One region of the Mesorhizobium sp. M6A.T.Ce.TU.002.03.1.1 genome, then DNA from elsewhere that is predicted to be linked to it. Evidence: riboswitches for the same ligand, from Rfam matches in the RefSeq annotation. Region 1 holds a riboswitch; the other holds the start of a gene.
The links. A riboswitch is a leader RNA that binds a small molecule or an ion and turns the genes downstream of it on or off. The one in region 1 is predicted to bind cobalamin.

Region 1 (5,088 bases):
GTGCCTGCCACGCTGGTGTTTTCCGCACGGATCTGGGACGAGGTGATCTTTCGCGACGAGCTGATCGATTTCCATGATCGCCGGGACGGCTTCGATCTGGTGCTGACGCTGACGCGCGAGCCGGCCCGGCGCCCGGCGGACTATTCTCGGCGGATCGACGTTGCAATGATAGAGCAATCGATGGTGCGGCTGCCCACGCCACCAAGGTTCGCCTTTGTCTGCGGCTCGAATGCCTTCGTGTCGGCCGCCGCCCAGGCGCTGATCGATGCCGGCGTTCCGGCAAGCCTCATCCGCACCGAGCGCTACGGGGTCTAATGCATGTCGCGCAACAACCTAAAGCGCGTCGCATAAGGCCGGTCAAAACGCGACGCGCTTTAGGGCCGCCGGTCATGCCTCGATCTCGATCGCCGTCAGCGGCTTCGAACAGCAGGCAAGGATGAAGCCGTCGTCGATCTCGTGATCGAGGATGCCGCCATTGTGGCTCATCTCGACCGTGCCCGAGACCTTTTTCACCTTGCAGGTTCCGCACAGGCCGAACTCGCAGGCCGCCGGGATGCGCACGCCCGAAGCGCGCGCCGTCTGCAGCACGGTCTGGCCGGCAACGCAGTCGGCATCGACATCCGAAAGCGAAAAGCGGATTGGCGTTGCGGCTTCGGCAGGTATTTCGACCCCACCCTCTGCCGGCGAACCGAACGGGGCCGGTATTTCCTCCACCATCGGGGCCGCAAAGCTCTCCTGATGATAGTTGCCCATGTCGAAGCCGGTGGCCTCCAGCATCTGCCGCACCGCACGCATAAACGGGTCGGGGCCGCAGCAGAAGATTTCGCGCTCGCGGAAGTCTGGCGCCAGCAGCGGCAGCCGTATCGCGTCGATCCGGCCCATATGGCCGAACCAACCCTCGCGGCTGGACCGTTCCTCGATCATGAAGCCAAGCGTCAGACCCGGCATGCGGCTGCCGAGCAGCTCGAGCTCCTTGCGGAAGATGATCTCCTCGGGCTTTCGTGCACAGTTGACGAAGCCGACATCGGTCCATGGCGCGCAGTCGTTCAGCCAGCGCAGCATCGACATCATCGGCGTCACGCCGGAGCCGGCCGAAATGAACAGATACTTGGCCGCGGGATGGCTGTGCAGCGAAAAGTCGCCCGTCGGACCATAGGCCTTCACGTGAACGCCGGGCTTCAGATTGTCGAACATCCAGCGCGTGCCGAGACTGCCGGCTTGCGCCTTCACCGTCACCGCGATCGAGAACGGCCGCGACGGCGAGGAAGACAGCGTATAGGTCCGCATCAGCGGGCCGTCGGAGGTCGGCAGTTCCAGCGTCACGAATTGGCCCGGCTTATAGCGGAACCAGGTCTGGTTGTCGGAGCGGAAGGTGAAGGTCTTCACGTCAGGCGCCTCGTCGCTGACGCCGATCACCTCCAGCACCTGCAGCCGGTCGTTCCAGGGCGCCATTTCGTCGAGATGGCGGTAGAGCCCGAGGTCCGTCATTGCGTTCATCTCTTCACGTTTCTCTCAGGCGACGCTGCGCAATGCCGGCCGGCCGTCCTCGGCTAGGCGCGGCCCGATGAAGGAGGCGTACCATTCGACGAACTGGATGACGCCGCCCTCATGCAGTTCCGAATAAGGGCCGGGCTCATAGGCCGGCGACAGGATGCCGAAGGCGTTTTCCTCGACGATGCGGCGGTCCTGGTCGTTGGTCTCGGTCCATACATGGGTGAGTTCGGCAAGGTCGTAATCGACGCCTTCGACCGCGTCCTTATGGACGAGCCATTTGGTTGTCACGGCGGTTTCCGTGGCGCTGATCGGCAACACGCGGAAGGTGACCGCATGATCGCCGAGGATGTGGTTCCAGGTCGTCGGATAGTGATAGAGCAGCAGCGAGCCGACACGGTCGGTCGAAACGCTGTCGGAAAGGTTCTTCTTCACCGCGCGCCTTCCCGTCATCGTATAGCTGACGGCGTCGCGCAGCAGCGGCGCGCGGGTGGCGCGATATTGCCCAGCCGGATCGATGCGGAACTTGCTCGGCAGGCCTGCCGCCTCGCATTTGGCCCAGTGCGCCAGCATCTCAGGATCGCTGTCGGCGCCCTGCACGCCGGTCACGGTCGGTGCTTCCGGGAATGTCTTGCACAGTTCCGGATGGTTGCCGGCGCAATGGTAGCACTCGCGGTTGTTTTCCCAGACGAGCTTCCAGTTGCCCTTCTCGACGATGGTCGATTCGAAGGCGACCTTTGCCTCGCGCAGTCGGTGCGGCAGGAGGTAAGGCTCGATCATGGCGCGCATCGGCGCGAAATCCGCCGGCTCCTTGGCCAGGCAGATGAAAATGTAGCCGCCGACACTTTCGCAAGCCACCGGCTTGAGGCCGAACTGGCTCTTGTCGAAGCCATCCGCCATCTGGCGAGCGAACAAAAGCCGGCCGTCCAGCTCGTAGGTCCACTGGTGATAGGGGCAGACGAGCTTTGCCGCCGTGCCCTTGTCGGCGTTGCAGACGCGGCTGCCGCGATGCCGGCAGGAATTGTGGAAGGCATTGATCTTGCCTTGCTGGTCGCGGACCAGCACGACCGGATAGTCGCCGATCTGGGCGGTGATGTAGCTGCCCGGCTTCGGCAACTCGCAATCGTGGCCGATGAACAGCCAATCGCGATACCAGATCAGCTCCATGTCGAGCTTGAAGAAATCGGGATCGGTGTAGAAGGGCTGCTCGAGCGAATAGCCTTGCCTGCGGCCGTGCAAGAGCCTCAGCATGTCGTTGCGCGAATCCATGTCCTGTCCTCATAGCCGTCGCATCGGCCCGAAATCGGAATCGATTTCGGAAAGCACGATGCGCAATTCAAAGTCTTGGAGCGTACTTTATGTGTCCAAATGGACGCGTGTCGCTCCAAAGACTGAACTGGTGGTGATTGAGGAAGGATCGCTTGCACGCCGGCGACAGGCCAGACATGCATCATCCACCTCTTGACCGCCCACCGCGATCAGTCGAGTCTAGACATCTCGGGCTGGTTTCCGGGCTCTGGAGTGTCCTTGCGGACAGTCGCGACACCTTCCCAGGCTTGTGGCCCAGTGGTCTCCCGTTGCGACTTGAACTCCACCACCGTTGCGGGGGCAGCGCCGGGATTTGACCGGCTTCCCAATTCTCCGCTTCGTCGTCACCAAGCGGCACCTGAGATGGCGTCATCTAATCATGACGGCCAGCTGACTGTCGGCATGAAAGCGACATCGTATCCATGCGGCGCGACACGGCCCGCGAAACGTGCAGGTTGGTAATTGCAGGGCTGAAACCCATTTTTTCGGCCACCATTGTCGGCCGCCGTGACATCGAATTCCGATCCGCGGCGGAGGCAAAGAAGGTTAACAGTTTCCAAAAGTGACCATTAGCCGCTTCTAAAATCGAACCGAACGGTTCGTTTCTGTTGACAATGCGTGCATGACGCTGTGAACGCAGGTCCGCCAATCCGTCAAATCGTCAAATGGCGACTTTGGCATAAACCTTTGAAAATAAAAGATAAAGCAACGCCTGTAGAAGCGTCTGGTACAATTTCAAGGTGTAGATTCTTGGTCCACACGGAACAACTTCGTGATTGGAATCTGCGGGATGGCCTTCCCACATCGGGGCTGTCCGAACGACGCGAATTCCTTCCAAGACACGCCGCTAGCCGGACGGAAAACTAAGATACTGGAGTACCAAAAATGAAAAAGATTGCTCTTACTGCCGTCGCCGTTCTGGCCATCACCGGCAGCGCCTTTGCCGGCAGCGACCATTATGGGTCCAACGGCGCCAACCAGCCGACCGCTGAGGTCGACAGCTCGTACACGGCTTCCATTCAGAAGCCGGCTCACGCTGAAAAGCCCGCCGTCCAGGGCGCCGACCGCAACCTTTTCGGCAACAATTAACAGCTGATCCCAGACCATGATCCCGAAAAGTGGAAACCGGTTTTCGGAAAAGATCATGGTCAAACAAGAAGACAGAGCGGCGGCAGGTCCGCCGCTGGGGATCTTTAGAAATTCAGGAGTATTGGAAATGAAGAAGATTGTTCTTGCCACCGCTGCCATTCTGGCCATCTCCGGCAGCGCTTTTGCCGGTAGCGACAACTATGGATCGAACGGCGCCAACCAGCCGGCCGCTGCGGCCGATAGCTCGTACACGGCTTCGGTTCAGAATTCCGCTTCGGCGCAGAATCCGGTTCCGTCTGACGAGAAACCCGTCCACGGCAGCGACCGTAACCTCTTCGGCAACAACTAACAGCCAGTTCCATCAGCAGCGGCGGCATTTGCCTGCCGCGCTGATGGGATACGAAAATCCAGGAGCACTGAAATGAAGAAGATCGTTCTTACCGCCGCCGCGCTTTTGCTTGCTGCCGGCAGCGCCTTTGCCAACAACGACAATGTTGGCGGGACCGACATCAACAAGCAGGCGACCGTCAACGTCGACAACATGCAGACGTCTTCGGTACGCAACACCGGTTCGCCGATCTACAAGCTGCTCAATTCGTCGGGCGACGTAGAGAAGTCCGCCCCGCAGGGCAGCGACCGGAACCTGTTCGGCCGCTAGCGCATCGGCCCGAAAATCGGAATCGATTTTCGGAAAGCACGATGCGTAGGTTCAAAGTGTTAGAGCGTACTTTGTGCGTCCACTTGGACGCACGTCGCTCTAACAGCGACCTGAATGCACAAGAGCGGCGGGCTTTGCCCGCCGCTCTTGTTTTTGGCTTCGCCAAACTGCTTATACCCGGCAGTCTTGCTGCCGTTCTCAGGCCGCCTTTGCTTCCGCTTCGTGAAGCGTGAAGGACCGCCCGTCGGTATCGAAAATATGCAGGTCGCCGGCATCGGCACTCAACCGCAGCGTCGCACCCCGCTTGACCTCGACATTGCCGGGCAGCTTGGTCACCAGCGGCAGGTCGGCGCGGCCGATGTCGACATAGACGAGCTGGACCTCGCCGAGCTGCTCGACATAATCCACCGTTCCCTCGAAAAGATAATCCGCGCCGCTAGCGATCATCAGATCCTCCGGCCGCACGCCGAAGCTCACCGAAGCGCCCTTCGCTGAGGCCGGCGTGGCGATCGGCACCGTCGCCTTGCGCCCGCCGACATGGC
Region 2 (10,829 bases), on a different contig from region 1:
CAAGACCCCCGGCCGCCCAAAAAACCTCGTGAAGATGTTCTCGGCCGGAGCCTCTCATCTGGCGGACGGTTTCGAAGGGCTGATCCGGCGATCGGATGCCTGATCACCACCGTCTGGTCCTTTCTCTAGATACTTGACTAAGTCAAGCAAATGATTGATCGTGTGCGGGCAGGAGGATGCCATGACGATTCATCATCAACCCGGCAAGGAGCGGATCGATGCGGTGCGAGGCTTCAACCGCTTCTACACCCGTCAGATCGGCTTGCTCGACGAAGGATGGCTGAAAAGCACCTTCTCGCTGACCGAGGCTCGGGTGCTCTATGAACTGGCGCATCGCGATGGGCTGACCGCCACCGACCTTGCGCGCGATCTCGGCCTCGATCCCGGCTATCTCAGCCGGTTGTTGAAAAAGTTCGAGGAGCGCGGCCTAGTGGAGCGCGCAGCGACTGAAGCCGATGCGCGGCGCTCGTCGATCGCGCTGACGCCGGCGGGAAGGACGGCCTTCGCGCCGCTGAACCAGGGTTCGCACGATCAGGTCGCGGCCTTGCTCGACCGGCTTTCCGCTCCGGAACAGGACAGGCTGGTCAAGGCGATGCAGACGGTGCAGCGCCTGCTGGGCGAGAGTGCCGAGCCCAAGGTCCCCTACATGCTGCGGCCTTTGCAGGTCGGCGACATCGGCTGGATCATCCATCGCCAGGGCCTGCTCTACGCGCAGGAGTATGGCTGGGACGAAACCTATGAGGCGCTGGTCGCCGAAATCCTCGGTGCCTTCCTCAAATCCTTCGATCCGAAATGGGAGCGCAGCTGGATCGCCGAGCGGGACGGGGACGTCGTCGGCTCGGTCTTCGTCGTGCGCCAGTCGGACACGGTGGCGAAGCTGCGCCTGCTCTATGTCGAACCCTCGGCGCGCGGTCTCGGCATCGGCAAGCGGCTGGTCGAGGAATGCATCGGCTTTGCCCGCGCGAAGGGATACAAGACGCTGACGCTGTGGACCAACGACGTGCTCACCTCAGCGCGCCGCATCTACGAGGCATCAGGATTCAAGCTGGCCGACGAAGAACGCCATCACGCCTTCGGCAAGGATCTGGTCGGCCAGAACTGGAACCTGGAGCTGTAACGTCTTTCCCTTCTCCCCTTGTGGGAGAAGGTGGATCGGCGCGCAGCGCCGAGACGGTTGAGGGGTGCTGGACGGAACGCCATCGGCGCCAGGCTGGAGCACCCCTCATCCGTCGCCTTCGGCGACACCTTCTCCCACAAGGGGAGAAGGCAAAAACCGGGCGGAGCAACACAAGCTGGAAGCATCATTTGTCTGAAGCAATTGCCCTTGGCTGGCCGCGCTTCACCCCTTCACCGGTATCCAGATTTCCAGCCCGCCATTGCCGCTGCGTGGATCGAATTCGGGGCCGTAGCGCTCGAATTCGGGCGCATCGGCGATCTCGTGCCCGGAGGCCGGCAGCCATTTGTTCCAGATCGTGTTGACCGTGCGGCGGATGGTCGAGATGTGGTCACGATGGGCGAACACGGCGTATTTTTGCGCCGGCACGCGCGCGCGCGAAAACTCCCTCGGCAGATCCGAAAAATCGGACACCTCGACGCCGGCGATGTAGTCGAAATTGCCGGTGTCGTCGCCGTTGACGCAGACGCCATAGGCGACGTCGCCGATCCCGCCTGGAATGTTGCCGATATAGGGGCCAAACCGCTGCCACAGCATCGGGATGCCGGCGCTGGTCTCGCAGCTGTAGCGTTCGCCGAGACCAGCGATGAGAAACGGCCGGCTGGTCTCAAAGCGCGGCGGCTCGAGATTGGTGAGGAAGGACTGGTCCATCAGGATCGGCTCCACGAGAGCGAGATTGTCGAGCGAGCCTTGCGCGCGCACCAGTTCCGGCGTGGTGCCGAATTGGTCGCGGAAGGCACGGGTGAAGGCCTCATGCGAAGCGTAGCCGGTGTCGAGCGCGAGCGAGAGGATGTCGGGTGCGCCGGCGGCGAGCCTGCGCGCCGCTTCGGTCAGCCGGCGAGAACGCATGTAGCCCATCACCGAACGGCCGGTCGCAGCCCCAAAGGCCCGCGTCACGTGAAAGCGCGACACGCCGCTGCTCTTGGCGACATCGTCGAGCGAGACGGATTCCGGCAGATGGCTTTCGACGAACCACAGCGCTTTCTCGGTCGGGTTCATATGGCTCCTCGCATTTGGCCCAGTCTTCGCATTTGGCCCAGTCTTCGCATTTGGCAAAGTCATGGTGCCGCTTCCTGGTGGAGGCGGTTTGATCGAAATTGCGCACCGCGCAAATCGCGAGCGACGGCGGCCGGCAAGTCGAAGGCGTCGGGCGAAAGAGCTTGACAGGAGCAAGCGGCGTCTTTTAAATGGTAACGTTATTACATAACGAGATTCGTATGGCTCTTTCTGACAAGACCCTTCGCTCCAGCGGCTGTTTCAACCCTGGAAATTTATTGCGCTGTGATTGGCGGAAAACTAGGGTGCCTGGGTGATGGTCCCCGAGTCGAAAGGCAAGGGGTGAAAAGGGAACACGGTGAGATCTTCGGATCGAGGCCGTGGCTGCCCCCGCAACTGTAAGCGGTTAGCAAAATCCGAAATGCCACTGGCCGGCAAGGCTGGGAAGGCAGGATGGCGCAAAGACCCGCGAGCCAGGAGACCTGCCATCAGCATGAGTTGACCGGACGGGGTGTGCCGGGAGGAGACGTGGACATCGGTCTTGTCGGCCGGTCCGTCCAGCTTCCTTCCGTCGCCATTGAGAAAGTGACGGTAAGTTGGACGCCTCCCAGCCTCTTCTTGAAGCGCGTGAGCTGAGCGCGACGGCGAATGGCCAATGCCTGGTCAGCGCGGTCAGCCTTTCGGTGGCGGCGGGCGATCGCCTCGCAATCATCGGTCCCAACGGCGCCGGCAAGACGACGCTGTTGCGCATGCTGTGCGGCACCCTGCGGCCAAGCGCAGGAGATGTGAGATTTTCCGGACGCCGGCTGGAGACGTTTTCGGCCGCCGAGCGGGCGCTGCACATGGCTGTCGTCGGCCAGACCGATCAGCCTGATCCGCGGCTTGCCGTGATCGACTACGTCGAGCTTGGCCGCGTCCCGCATGTCGGCTTGCGACGGAGGAGCGAGCAACGCGACATCGCCGTCGAAGCGCTTCGCAGAACCGGCCTGCTGCCGCTGCTCGGCCGCACGATCGGCTCGCTATCGGGTGGCGAGCGGCAACGCGCCCAGCTGGCACGCGCCGTTGCCCAGGAGCCAAAAATCCTGTTCCTCGATGAACCGACCAATCATCTCGATCCGCGCGCCCGCAGCGAGCTTCTCGAACTCGTGTCGCAGTTTGGCATGACCGTCGTGGCGGTGCTTCATGACCTGTCGCTGGTCACGCCATTTGCCACCAAGGTCGCGGTGATGAACGAGGCCCGCCTACAGGCGTTTGCCGGTCCGCGCGAGGCGCTGACCAAGCTGTTGATCCGCCAGATTTTCGGCGTCGACGTGCTTCGGCTGCGCCATCCCACCGAAGACCGCGAACTCACGGTATTCGACGTTCCGAACCGTGCCTCTTCACATTCCGATTTGACCAAGGAGCAATATTCGTGAAACGCCTCGCATTGTCTTTCGCCTCCCTCCTGCTTGCCCAGACCGCCTTCGCTTTCCCGGTGACCGCCTTTGCTTTTCCCGGTAACAGTTGACAGCTGCGGCACGCCGCTGACGTTCGACGCCGCGCCGAAGCGCGCCGTTATCCAGGATCTGAACATGGCCGAGATGGCCTTCGCGCTGGGGCTGCAACCGTCGATCGTCGGCCTGACCGGCATCACCGGATGGTACGAGGTCGGTCCGGAATTCAAGGCCGAGCAGGGCTCGATCCCGGAACTCGCGCCGAAATATCCGACACTTGAAATCCTCGTCGCCGTCGAGCCCGATTTCTTCTTCGCCGGCTGGTATTACGGCATGAAGTCGGGCGGCGAGGTGACGCCCGATACGTTGGCGCCGCACGGTATCAAGACGCTGGTGCTGACGGAAAGCTGCGTCCATCTCGACAACAACCGCCCTGCCGCCTCGATGGACCTGCTCTACGACGACGTCGAAAAGCTGGGCAGGATTTTCGACAAGGAAGCCGAGGCGAAGAAACTTGTTTCGGACTGGAAAGCGCAACTCGCCGATATCACGGCGAAGGTTGGCGACCACAAGGGAACGCGCGTATTTCTTTACGACTCCGGCGAAGACAAACCCTTCACATCAGGCAAGTTCGCGATCCCCAGCGCCATGATCGCCGCTGCCGGCGGCGACAACATCATGGCCGACATGCAGACGAGCTGGGGCAACACGGATTGGGAAACGGTCGCTTCCCGCAATCCGCAGTTCCTGATCCTGCTCGACTACCAGGAGGGTGGCGGCTACAGGAAACTGCTCGATTTCCTCAAAGTCCATCCGGCGATGAAGGAGACCGACGCGGTTAGGAATGAGCGCTTCGTCGCGCTGCGGTATGCCGAGCTGACGCCCGGGCCTGCCAACATCGAGGCGATCGGCAAGATCGCCAGGGCGATGCACCCGGAAGCTTTCTGAGCTTGCGCCACAGGGCGTTCGAATTGGCCATGACAGCAGGAGCAGCAGCGATCGCCGCTCTTGCTCTGCTGTCGATCGCCTATGGATCGACGGTCATAGCGTTGAGCGACGTGGTTGCTGCGCTCGGACATGCGGCCGGAGTGGCCGCAGACATCGTGCCCGGCCCGGTCGGCAAAATCGTTGTCGATCTCAGGCTGCCGCGCACGATCATGGCCATCTGTGTCGGCGCCGGGCTGGGCGTCATCGGCGCGCTGCTGCAGACGGTAACGCGCAACGACCTCGCCGATCCGTTCCTGTTCGGCCTGTCGTCCGGTGCCGCGGCCGGCGCGGTTTCCGTTATCACCATTTTTGGCGACCATTTCGGCATCTGGACGTTGCCGGTCGCTGCCTTCACCGGCGGCATTTTGGCCGCCGGCATCGTGCTGTTGCTGGTTTCGCGGGTGAGGGGGCAAGGCCCCGAACGGCTGATACTGGCCGGGCTTGCCGTCTCGTTCATGTTCACCGCCTTGACCAACTATCTCGTCTTTGCCGGCGACCAGCGCGCCGCTCACTCGGTGCTGTTCTGGACGATGGGCGGGCTCGGGCTGGCGCGGTGGGACAATGTCGGACTGGCTGCTCTGGGCGCAGGCACCATCCTAGTCTTCGGACTTTGGAACCACCGTCGGCTCGACGCTTTCCTGGCCGGCGAAAATGCCGCCGAAACCCTCGGCGTGCCGGTTGCGCGGATGCGCAGGACGACATTTTTCGTCGCCGCTTTCTCGACGGCGATCCTCGTCTCGGTGGCAGGCGTCATAGGTTTCGTCGGCCTGATGATCCCGCATCTGTCCCGGCCCCTGGCCGGCCCGTTGCATCTGCGCCTGATTGCAAGCTGCGCCCTCTTTGGAGCGGTGCTGTTGCTGGCAAGCGACCTTCTCGCCCGCACGCTGCTGCCGCCGCAGGAACTGCCGATCGGCATCATCACCAGCTCGGTCGGCGCTTTTTTCGTGGTCACGATGCTCATTCGCAATCGTTCCTGATGTGACTGCCATCCACACTTGCCGGCTTCTGGCATAATGCCGCATCTTGAATAGTAAGCACGCTTATAATATATGCCGCTCATGGTTTCCGACGGCATCGATAGATTGGGCTTTTTGATCCACGACGTGCAGCGCCTGATGCGCAAGCGCTTCGAGGCGAAGGCCAGCGGGCTCGGCCTTTCCTCGGCGCAATGGCGGCTGATGGTCCGCGTCGCCAAGGAAGAAGGCATCACGCAAGCGCGGCTCGCCGAGCTTCTCGAGATCGAGCCGATCAGCGTGTCGCGCCTGGTCGACCGCATGGAGGAGAGCGGCTGGATCGAGCGCCGTTCCGACGCCACCGATCGCCGCGTCCGCATGATCTTCCCGACCGCCAAAGCGAGCGAGGCCTACGCAGAGATCAAGAGCCTTGCTGGCGAAGTCTATGAGGAATCGCTTACCGGCGTGTCGCTCGAAGATCGCCGCATCCTGATCAAGGGTCTGGAGGCGATGGCCAAGAACCTGGCGGACGGCGAGACGGCGTCCGGCGAAAAAGTCAAAGGTGCAGAAGGCGCAGCAGCATGAACGCGGTAGCCAAGGTAGATGAGAATGCAACCAAGCTGGAGGTGGAAGCTCCGGCGCAGCCGGCGGCGGCTCCGGTGGCGGTCGCTCCGCAGCTAGCACCGGCGCCGGTGGTGCCGAAGAAGAAGCGCCGTGTCGGCCGCTTCCTATTGATGTTTGCGCTCCCCGTGGCACTGATCGCCGGCGGCAGCTACGTCTGGGTGACCGGCGGCCGCTACCAGGAGACCGAAAACGCCAATCTGCAGCAGGCCAAGGTCTCGATAGCCGCCGATACGGCGGGTCGCATCGTTCAGGTCGATATTTTCGACAACCAGTCCGTCAAGCAGGGCGACGTGCTGTTCGCCATCGATCCCGAGCCCTACCGGATCGCATTGGCCCAGGCCGACGCGGCGGTGGCCGGCGCGCGCCTCAATGTCGAGCAGCTGCGTGCGGCCTACAGCCAGGCGCTGGCGCAGGAGAAGTCCGACGCCAGCCAGGTCGACTACGCGCAGTCGCAATACGACCGAGCCGCCGACCTTGCCCGCAAGGGCATCAATGCCAAGTCCTCGCTCGACGAGGCCAGGAACGATCTCGACAAAGCCAAGCAGCAACTGGCCGTGGCCGAGCAGGGCATCCTCAGCGCCAAGGCGGGCCTTGGCGGCAATCCCGATATCGAGACCGATAAGCATCCGACCGTGATGGCGGCGCTCGCCGCGCGCGACAAGGCTGCCTACGATTTGGCGCAGACCACTGTCAGGGCGCCGGCTGACGGCATCGTCAGCCAGGCTGCCTCGTTCAAGGTCGGCCAGTATGTCGGCTCTGGCACGCCGCTGTTTTCGCTGGTCGAGACCGGGGACACCTGGATCGATGCCAATTTCAAGGAAACGCAGCTCACCCACATGAAGCCGGGCCAGAAGGCCGAAATCGTGGTCGACACCTATCCGGGCAAGACGTTCGAGGCCACCGTCAAGGCGATCGGCGCCGGCACGGGAGCCGAGTTCTCGCTGTTGCCCGCCCAGAACGCCACCGGCAATTGGGTCAAAGTCACCCAGCGCATTCCGGTGCGCCTGGAACTGGCCGATGCCGACGCCAAGATGGCGCTGCGCACCGGCATGAGCGCGACCGTCACGGTGGACACCGGCGTTTCCCGCGGGCTTCCCAGCATCTTCGGCCACGCCACGGCGAGTGAGGCACAATAGACCGCCTCGTTCCATTGGACGATGAGGTCTGAGACGCAACAAGTAGAATGCAGGCCGCGCACGGAGAGGAACGCAGCTGACAGGATTGGTCCGACGGGAGATGCACCAGGGGTTAGGGTTTGGATCGGGCTGCGTTGCGGCCTGAGCGAAGCCTGAACAACGCGACGCAGACTCGTTTCGGTCCTCAGGTTTCCGGGCGGCAGGCGCCGTTTTATCGAGACGCTCGGTCGATGTAACCCCCACATCGATAGTCGCGTCCCACCGCGATGAGGGTCTCTCCATACGGAAGGCCGCGCCGCCCGGAAACCTCGCGCATCGGCCCGAAAATCGGAATCGATTTTCGGAAAGCACGATGCGCTGACTCAAAGTACTAGAGCGTACTTTGTGCGTCCAAATGGACGCACGTCGCTCTAGTGTACATTTTTTTGTTACCTGCCGGAAGTTCCACATCATGAGCACGCCAGAACCCTTTCGCGAAGTGCCGCACCGCGGCCTGATCACCGTGGCGCTCATGCTGGCGACGATCATGCAGGCGCTCGACACCACGATCGCCAACGTCGCGCTGCCGACCATGACCGGCGATCTTGGCGCGTCCCCCGACAACATCAACTGGGTGCTGACCTCCTACATCGTTGCCGCGGCAATCATGACGCCGGTGACCGGCTGGCTGGCCGACCGCTTTGGCCGCAAGGAGCTGTTCCTGACGTCGGTGGTCGGCTTCACCATATTCTCCATGCTGTGCGGCATCGCCTGGAGCCTGGAGACCATGGTGTTCTTCCGGTTGATGCAGGGCGTGTTCGGCGCGGCAATCGTGCCGCTGTCACAGACCTTCCTGCTCGACATCAACCCGAAGGAGCGCCACGGCCAGGCCATGGCCATCTGGGGCGCCGGCATCATGCTGGGGCCGATCCTGGGCCCGACGCTCGGTGGCTGGCTGACCGAGAATTTCAACTGGCGCTGGGTGTTCTTCATCAACCTGCCGGTCGGCATCATCGCCTTCCTTGGCATGGCCGCCTACTTGCCGGCCGTTGCAAGGCGGATACGCAGCTTCGATTTCTTCGGCTTCGCCATGCTCTCGCTCGGCGTCGGAGCGCTGCAGCTGATGCTGGATCGCGGCGGCGAGGTCGACTGGTTTTCCTCGGTCGAGATCTGGATCGAGCTCGGTCTTTCGCTGACCGGCTTCTGGGTGTTCATCATTCACACGATGACGGCGGAGCACCCCTTCATCGACCCGAAGATCTTCCTCGACCGCAATTTCGTGACCGGGCTGGCATTCATCTTCGTCATGGGCGTGCTCATCCTTGCGAGCATGTCGCTGCTGCCGCCAATGCTGGCGACCATCTTCGGCTATCCGACCATGACCATCGGTGTCGTCATAGGTCCCCGCGGCATCGGCACGATGGTTGCGATGCTCCTGGTCGGCCGCATCATGCACAGGATCGATGCCAGGATCCTGGTCGTCATCGGCTTCCTTTTGACCGCGCAGTCGCTCCACACCATGTCCAGCTTCTCGCCGCAGATGGACAACTGGCTGATCCTCAGTTCCGGCGTTATTCAGGGCCTGGGAATGGGCATGGTGTTCGTACCGCTGTCGACCGTGGCTTTCGCCACGCTCGACGCGCGCTACCGCACCGATGCCACGGCGCTGTTCAGCCTGGTGCGCAATCTCGGCTCCTCGATCGGCGTCTCGGTGGTGACGGTTCTGCTGGTGCGCAACACGCAGATCAATCACGCCGAGCTTTCGGCCTACATCAATCCGTTCAATCCCAATCTCTGGGCGGCGTCGCCGGCAGCGGCGGGCGCCGATCCCACGGCGCTTTCCCAGATGGATGGGATGGTCAACATCCAGGCGATGATGATCTCCTACGTCAATGACTTCAAGCTGCTGATGATGATGACGCTGCTTGCCATCCCGTTCGTTTTTCTGCTGCGCAAGCCAAAGGCTGGTCCGACCGCCGGTCCCGCCGCACATATGGACTGACGGCTCGTCGACGTGCCGGTCACGTCTCCTATTTGCCGAGAACGAGGCTCCAGTAGCGCAACGAGCTGTCGCGGCCGTCCCGCACATAGGCCAGACCGAAGCGGGTGAAGCGCGGGTCGAGCATATTGCGGCGGTGGCCGGCCGAATGCATCCAGATATCGAACAGCTTCTGCTGATCGAAGCGACCCTCGGCGATGTTTTCGGCGGCCGCACCGGTGATGCCGTTACCCTTGACGCGCGAGGCAAATCCCTTGCCCCAGCCGGTGGTGTGGGTCATGCGGCCGCCTCGTGCCATATAGCCGGCCTGCTGCAGGGCTGCCTGTTCGAGCTGAGGATCGGGGACAAGCGGCCCGAGGCCGGCTGATGCGCGAATGCTGGTCAGGGTGCCGGCGGCGGAAGCAGAGACACCGGCGCCTTCGCCGGTGGACAGGACAGTGGCGCAAGCGGCAAGCCCGGCCAGCGCGGCAAGACCGGCAGCTCCAAGCAGCATTCGCCTGTTAAGGTTTGATCGGGCTTGGCAATTTTCAATTTTCGCAACGGTCATGTCCGCTGACATAGCGGTGATCATGGCTTTTTGGCGGGCAGGCGCTCAAAAATCTCGGTGGCTGCGGTTCGTCTTGCCGGTGGTGAAATCCGACGCGTGGTACCGAGACGGAATACCGGTTTGACCCATCGATGACCTCCACTGCGCGCTACGAATGACGGCTTCGCGCCGCATCCCGGTCATTCCGCTGGCCCCTGCCGTCCTCCAGAAGCGGACATCGCTGGTGACCAGGTGGACGCTTCAGCTTTTCCAGAACCGCTGAGCCGACAGCAACCGGTATCGCTCCCACTCCAACCGGGTTACGATGAGTGGCTGAGAACGGGCGCGGGCGCCTCGTCGAACCACCTACGTCAGGAGGACAGCGTGAAATTGCCGACGGTGAGAGTTATGGCCGCAGCCGATGAAGATTCAGCGGTCGAGATAATCGTGCTGGCATTTGCGGCCGACCCTATGGCGCGATGGACCTGGCCGCATGCACACCCGTACCTTGCAGCCATGCCGCGAATGGCCCGCGCGTTCGGGCGCAGGGCATTCTCTAACGGAAGCGCCTTTTGCACCGACGGCTACGCCGGGACGGCGCTGTGGCTGCCGCCCGGCGTGCATTCCGACGAGGAAGAGCTTGGCGCCGTGCTCGAGAGCACGGTTGAATCCTCTCTCGCCCCTGAAACCGCGGCCATATTCGAGCAGATGGCCACGTACCACCCGACCGAGCCGCATTGGTACCTGCCCCTGATCGGCGTCGACCCGGCGCATCAAGGCGAAGGTCACGGCGATGCCTTGATGGCGTACGCACTCGCGCAGTGCGACCGCGATCACGCGCCGGCCTATTTGGAATCCTCGAACCCGCGCAACATATCATTCTACCAGCGGCACGGCTTCGAACCGCTCGGCGCGATCCAGGTCGGTTCGTCGCCGACGCTCATCCCGATGCTGCGGCGACCTCGTTGAGCGTCAGGTTGATCAGATAGTTTGACCCTGTCGGACGGGCGGCCACGGAGCTG

Region 2: another riboswitch for cobalamin. It lies ahead of EOC93_RS11255 (ABC transporter ATP-binding protein); the one in region 1 lies ahead of EOC93_RS32460 (aromatic ring-hydroxylating dioxygenase subunit alpha).

What each region holds. Positions count from the first base shown of each region.
Region 1 is NZ_RZTI01000221.1:141-5,228, reverse strand. Features, by position in the region: partial or broken gene EOC93_RS32470 (oxidoreductase) at 1-315, shown strand, start outside; gene EOC93_RS32465 (hybrid-cluster NAD(P)-dependent oxidoreductase) at 388-1,488, opposite strand; gene EOC93_RS32460 (aromatic ring-hydroxylating dioxygenase subunit alpha) at 1,513-2,760, opposite strand; cobalamin riboswitch at 2,974-3,176, opposite strand; gene EOC93_RS32455 (DUF680 domain-containing protein) at 3,685-3,888, shown strand; gene EOC93_RS32450 (DUF680 domain-containing protein) at 4,016-4,237, shown strand; gene EOC93_RS32445 (DUF680 domain-containing protein) at 4,310-4,546, shown strand; partial or broken gene EOC93_RS32440 (TOBE domain-containing protein) at 4,745-5,088, opposite strand, start outside.
Region 2 is NZ_RZTI01000027.1:2,600-13,428, forward strand. Features, by position in the region: gene EOC93_RS11240 (hypothetical protein) at 1-103, shown strand, start outside; gene EOC93_RS11245 (helix-turn-helix domain-containing GNAT family N-acetyltransferase) at 182-1,117, shown strand; gene EOC93_RS11250 (AraC family transcriptional regulator) at 1,340-2,173, opposite strand; cobalamin riboswitch at 2,471-2,675, shown strand; gene EOC93_RS11255 (ABC transporter ATP-binding protein) at 2,767-3,585, shown strand; partial or broken gene EOC93_RS11260 (ABC transporter substrate-binding protein) at 3,582-4,551, shown strand; gene EOC93_RS11265 (iron ABC transporter permease) at 4,581-5,567, shown strand; gene EOC93_RS11270 (MarR family transcriptional regulator) at 5,649-6,128, shown strand; gene EOC93_RS11275 (HlyD family secretion protein) at 6,125-7,303, shown strand; gene EOC93_RS11280 (DHA2 family efflux MFS transporter permease subunit) at 7,755-9,284, shown strand; gene EOC93_RS11285 (CAP domain-containing protein) at 9,313-9,828, opposite strand; gene EOC93_RS11290 (GNAT family N-acetyltransferase) at 10,192-10,776, shown strand; gene EOC93_RS34070 (hypothetical protein) at 10,748-10,829, opposite strand, start outside.